Regions from separate parts of the Paenibacillus sp. FSL L8-0663 genome, predicted to be linked through region 1. Evidence: riboswitches for the same ligand, from Rfam matches in the RefSeq annotation. Region 1 holds a riboswitch; the other holds the start of a gene.

Region 1 (3,121 bases):
TTGACAGTATTCGCGAAGCTTTGAAAGAGGCTGGTTTGCACCCTGAATATGATTTTGAAATTGATTTTCCAACAGATCTTCCTTATGATGTGTTTCGGCAGGGTGGCTCGACGGACAACCAGATTTTACTGCTTGGACGTCAGGGCGAGGTGAGTGAAATATCCGAAGTTTCGGAAATTGTGCGCTCAATAAGTGGTATTCACCGAGGAAAATATCATATGTATTTTCCCCAGAATAAATTGAACGCGGTAAAAGACAGGCTTCCTGCCGAAATAAGGAATTATTTTGTCAAAGAATAGACAACTATATAGAAATGTAAGTAAAAAAAGGAGATGTAAGCCTTGGAATTATTCGACACTCATACTCACTTGGATGCGCCACAATTTGACGAAGATCGTGAAGAAGTTATAGCACGTGCTGTCGAATCAGGAGTAACGCGGATGATCAATATCGGATTTAATCGTGAGACCATTCCATCCACCATGAAATTGGCCGAGACGTACGATTTTATTTATGCGGCAGTTGGATGGCATCCGCAGGATGCGATTACAATGCAGGAGGGCGATCTAGAATGGATTGCATCGTTATGCAGTCATAAGAAGGTTGTAGCCATCGGGGAGATCGGTCTGGATTATTATTGGGATACATCACCGAAGGATGTGCAGCATCGGGTGTTTCGAAACCAAATTGGTCTGGCTCGTGAGCTCAAAATGCCTATTGTTATTCATAACCGGGATGCACATGAAGATATTGTTAAGATTTTGCGCGAGGAAAAAGCGAGTGAGATTGGCGGAGTCATGCATTCCTTTTCGGGTAGCTGGGAGACAGCCAAAATGGTGCTGGATATGGGATTTCATCTTTCCTTCGGTGGTCCAATAACGTTCAAAAATGCCAAGCAGCCAAAAGAGGTGCTCGCACAGGTGCCGCTGGACCGTCTGCTCATTGAAACTGATGCTCCCTATCTGACGCCTCACCCGTTTCGTGGGAAGCGAAATGAGTCTGCACATGTGAGACTGGTGGCAGAGGCTGCAGCCCAAATCAAGGGGATTACAGTGGAGGAATTAGTGTCAATAACGACCCGAAATGCCCTGGAACGATTTGACATTCAATGAAAAAGTGAAGAAATCGATCAAAATAAAGAGATAGACGAAGCTAATCATGAATTTGTTGCAGGAAACTCGAGAATATTACAATATTTTAACCGAATATTTTAAAAAATGTACTTGAAACCTGCTTTACAACATGCATAGAAACAGGATATCATCTTTTCAGTGAATTGTTGTTTGAATGTAAACATCAACAAGTCATTTCATGAACCAGTCTCGCTGAGTCCCTTTTACAGGGAACGGGGGAACCGATATGGCTTACAGTACGTCCGGCGTATGTGCAAGAAGGGAACGTCTCTTCCGCCAGCCGGCTCGACCTAAATTCTTTTCCCGGATGGGATTGAACAGGTGGAGGAGCCGTATTTCGATTTCTTTCTGGGTCTTCGGGGTGAATGTGAAGGCGACCGCCATGAGCGGTTGACCCAAGCTAGGGCGACTCTCTACGTCCGAACCCGACAGCTAACCCCGTAAGCGTAACAAGAGAGAAGCCATCTCGTGCATGAGTTTTCCCGCATATTCACACATGCCGGAAGCCACGAAAGAGCTCTCTAGTCTCTTTCTCTGGCTTTTTTTGTTGTGAATAAAAGAAAATCTGTCATCATACTGTGGTTAAACAGGGGAGGACAGCATGCCGCGAAGACGGGTACATGGTGCAGGACAGTCGTAGTTTGGGCTTGTCTTGTAGAAAATCTGTTATAGTCACGTCAAATCTCAACTATGTCTTACTCCAGACGGCGGGCTATGTAAGGAGGACGGAGGAAATGGGCATTTTCCAAAAAAAGGATACCCATGAGTCACGCTCATCCAGCATGTCTTACGTATTGCGTTGGAAGCAAGAGAATGTGCGCCAGGCTGCTTTGGTTGCTATTTTTCTAATCGCGCTAACGATTATGATTTCAATTCTGATGTACACGCAATCTAAAAAACAAGTCTTTTTTGTCATCGATGGCAAGGCATCTGCGGTAGAAACCCGGGAATCCAAGCTTCAAGATTTGCTGAGCGAGCATTCCATTTCACTTCAGCCGCATGATACAGTTTCCATGCCGCTAAATGGAGCAATACAGGATGGGGATCGCGTAGTCATTAAACGTGCCAATCAGGTTAAAGTATCTTCAGGCAATGAGACGAAAAAGCTGTACACAACAGAAAATACAGTAGAAGGTGCCATTCGTACCTCGGGCTATAAATTATCGTCAACGGATAAAGTTTATCCTGCGTTGGATGCCTCTGTTTCGTCTAACATGGACATAAAAATCGTCCGTGTGAAGAAACAGCAGGTCGAACAGAAAAAACAGGTGCCTTATCAGGTCATCAAAACGGCCGATCCGAGTCTTTATAAAGGCGATAATCGGGTCATTCAAAGTGGCAAATCGGGTGTGGTCGTCCAGCACGTTCAAAAGGTATATCATGATGGAAAATTGGTATCCAAACAGCTGGTTAACAAGGAAGTTGCACAAAACCGTGTGGATAAGGTCATTGCGGTAGGAACGAAGAAAAAACCGGTCGTTCTTGCTGCTTCCGTCGGTCCCAATGATGCGGTTAAGGCAACAACGGTTAGTTCGGGCAGTGCTGTCCGTAAAGCAGGCGTAAATTTTAAGTATAGCAAAGTTTTACAAAATGTCTCCATGACGGCATATTCCTCACAGGAGCCAGGTATCGGTACACGTACTGCATCCGGCGCACGTGTCACGGAAGGACGCACCATCGCGGTCGATCCGAGTGTAATTCCAATCGGTTGGTGGGTGTATATCGAAGGGGTGGGCTTCCGCCGTGCGGAGGATACCGGTGGCGCGATTAAAGGCCACAAAATCGATGTGTATTATGAGAGTTTGAGCCGAGCCAACCAATTTGGTCGTAAGCACGGTAAAACCGTATATGTTATCGGACCGGTAAAGCCTGAAATCAACTAAAACAGGTTGTGTATATTGAGGGCAATGCGATAGTATTAACAACATAGTTATGCCATGCTAAGAAGAGGATATCCTCTTCTTATTTTGTTTTCAAAAGCAGGGAAA
Region 2 (3,121 bases), 3.0 Mb from region 1:
CCCGCCAAATTGCCTTAACCTTTGATGATGTGCCCGATTCTAGGTATACGCCGCAGGTTTTGGACGTATTACACGCCAACGGTATCAAAGCCACCTTTTTCATCGTCGGTCACCGTGCGGAAAAGCATCCGGGGATTATACGTCGTATTATCCGTGAAGGCCATGCTATAGGAAATCATTCCTATACTCATCCGGATTTTAGGAAGGCTACACCAGAACGCTTTCGCAACCAGATTACAAAAACAGAACGTATTTTACAAGCCAGCGCAGGTTTTCGCCCCAAGTTGATTCGTCCACCCTACGGTGAAATTACAGAGCCTCAAATAAAGTGGGCACGTCGTCATGGCTACATGATTGTCAACTGGAATGTAGACTCTCTCGACTGGAAGGGACTAAGTAAAACACAAATTCAGCGAAATGTGATTCCAGCTACAGGGCCTGGCTCTATTATTTTAATGCACGCTGGTGGAGGTCAAAGTTCCAACTTGCAAGGCACTATCCAAGCTTTGCCGGGTCTAATTCACTCTCTAAAAGCTAAGGGCTACAAATTTGTGACAGTCCCCCGGCTACTCCACACATCGGAACGAAAATAACAGTATGTTTATAATTGAGGTCCAAGCTAAAGCAACGTAAAAAGGCTGTCTTACCAGCAGAAGTATTCTGCTCGTCAAGACAGCCTTTTTACGGATAGGACCTGATAAGAGTCCGACCTAGATATATACGGATATAGGCGTTATGTTTACATAATATATATTATGTTTAATTAAACTGTATATACGTACAATGCTATTTATCAATAACGTACAGCTTCACATTTTGAAATCCAAAGTCGTTCACAAATGATTTGTTGCCTGGAATAAAGATATCAATCCGCTTTCCTGTAATGGCGCTGCCCTGATCGCGAGCGACAGCTACAAAAGAATGATCCGGCAAACCTGGATGGGAGTAGCCTGTAACCAGTACTTTCGTGCCCATCGGAATGACGTTAGGATCTACCGCAATTGTACCTAGTTTAAGCGGATTGCCGTAGTAGTCCACTGCGCCCCATTTACCATTCTCATCGGCTGCGGCAGAATACGCTGAAGCCTTAACGTCAACTATTTTGCTATAGTTGAATGTTTTACCCCAAGCTTCAATCGTTGGCGCCTCATTCGCTGCTGCTTTCTCCGTAAGAAGCTGCGGCTTCGATTCCGAAGCTGCCTTTACACTTTTTTCGCCAGGCACCTTAATTTGCAGACCTGCATATATATTGCTGGAGGCAATGTTTGGGTTAGCCTTTGTTAGCTCGTCTACCGATACTCCATAACGCTGAGCAAGCAAAAAGAAGGTATCGCCCTCTTTGGCAGTGTGAAGCGAGGCAGCATCCGCTATTCCAGCTGTCTGTGCCAACCCTGCAATAGCTGCGGCAAGCACCGCAATTTTCATCGTTTTACCAATATGTTTTAAATGTTTCAAAGATATGTACCTCCTCTTTTATGCCTGCGAAGTTAGCTGTCGGATTCGGACTCAGGAGAAGCCCTATGCTCGTGCAATTCACCCCTAGGCATATTCCTCATCGTCTTATGACGTATCGGAATGGCTGCCGTTGTTACGTCCCCCGCACTTCCCATAGTTTGGGCCAGCATTTCAGCGCTTGTCTAACCGCATGCTGTCCCGGTAAGTTTTGGCTTACTGCATAATATCACAATTTTGTAACCTTATCCGCATGAAAATGTTGGGAACCCTGAACATCATACTACACTCGTTACAATTTTGTCATCAAGAAATTTATATTTGTTACGAAAGTATGGGGAAATGGTGACAAAAAAAGAAAAGCCCTCCGTCAACGGAGAGCTCTTTTATGATTAGATCAGTACTTTCTTACAATACTTTGGCAAGAAAATCACGAGTGCGATCATGGCTTGGAGTGCCAAATACCTGGTCTGGTGCACCCTGCTCCACAATTTGACCGTTATCCATAAAGATAATTCGATCGCCTACCTCGCGGGCAAAGCCCATTTCATGCGTTACAATTACCATTGTCATACCGCCTTCGGCGAGCTTCTTCATTACATCCAGAACCTCTCCAACCATTTCAGGGTCCAATGCAGAAGTCGGCTCATCGAACAGCATTACGTGCGGCTGCATGGCCAAAGCACGCGCAATCGCAATACGTTGCTTCTGACCACCGGATAGCTGGTTCGGATAGGTATTCTTCTTATCCTCGAGCCCCACGGTACGCAGGAGTTCTAATGCAATTTTTTCCGCTTCCTTACCTGACTGTTTTCTAACCTGCGTCGGTGCAAGCGTCAGGTTCTGCAACACTGTTTTGTGTGGGAACAGATTAAAATGCTGGAACACCATCCCCATTTTTTCCCGGGTTACATTAATATTATGACCACGAGCTGTAATCGGCTCGCCCTCAAATAAAATCTCCCCATCCGTCGGCTGTTCTAACAGATTCATACAACGCAAAAACGTACTCTTCCCCGAACCGCTGGGACCGATGATAACGACAACTTCTCCTTTGGCGATATCTATATCAATGCCTTTTAAAATCTCATTCTTGCCGAACGATTTACGCAATTGTTTAACGGTGATCACTGGCTCTCAACTTCCTTTCCCATAAACCAAGCAGCTTAGACAAGCTGAATGTCATTACAAAATAAATAGCGGCTGTGATTATGAACGGACTTAATCCTTCATAGGTAATATTCTTAATGACCTGGGCTTGATACATAATATCCACCATACCAATAGTCGAAATAATGGAGGATTCTTTAATAATTGTAATAAACTCATTACCGATAGCAGGTAAAATAGATTTAAACGCTTGCGGCAAAATGACGTGACGCATAGCTTTGCCTCGTCCCATACCCAATGAGCGTGCAGCCTCCATCTGTCCACGGTCTACTGCCTGGATACCTGCACGGAAAATTTCAGCCAGATATGCCGAGCTATTCAGAGACAATGTGATTATACCGGACTGGAGTGGAGTAAAATTGACACCCAGCGTCAAAGCAATCCCGTAGTGAATGATCATGAGCTGCACCAGCATAGGTGTGCCACGCAGGATCTCCACATATGTGGTACCTAACCACTCAATGATGCGTATACCACTCATCCGCAGCAAGGATACGAT

Evidence for each region. A riboswitch is a leader RNA that binds a small molecule or an ion and turns the genes downstream of it on or off. The one in region 1 is predicted to bind cyclic di-AMP.
Region 2: another riboswitch for cyclic di-AMP. It lies ahead of MKY75_RS13135 (3D domain-containing protein); the one in region 1 lies ahead of MKY75_RS00140 (3D domain-containing protein).

The regions. Positions count from the first base shown of each region.
Region 1 covers NZ_JBBOYM010000001.1:28,688-31,808, forward strand. The annotation lists gene MKY75_RS00130 (HD domain-containing protein) at 1-299, shown strand, start outside; gene MKY75_RS00135 (TatD family hydrolase) at 342-1,112, shown strand; cyclic di-AMP (ydaO/yuaA leader) riboswitch at 1,314-1,596, shown strand; gene MKY75_RS00140 (3D domain-containing protein) at 1,868-3,016, shown strand.
Region 2 covers NZ_JBBOYM010000001.1:3,073,189-3,076,309, forward strand. The annotation lists gene MKY75_RS13130 (polysaccharide deacetylase family protein) at 1-593, shown strand, start outside; gene MKY75_RS13135 (3D domain-containing protein) at 787-1,455, opposite strand; cyclic di-AMP (ydaO/yuaA leader) riboswitch at 1,462-1,630, opposite strand; gene MKY75_RS13140 (amino acid ABC transporter ATP-binding protein) at 1,861-2,583, opposite strand; gene MKY75_RS13145 (ABC transporter substrate-binding protein/permease) at 2,570-3,121, opposite strand, start outside.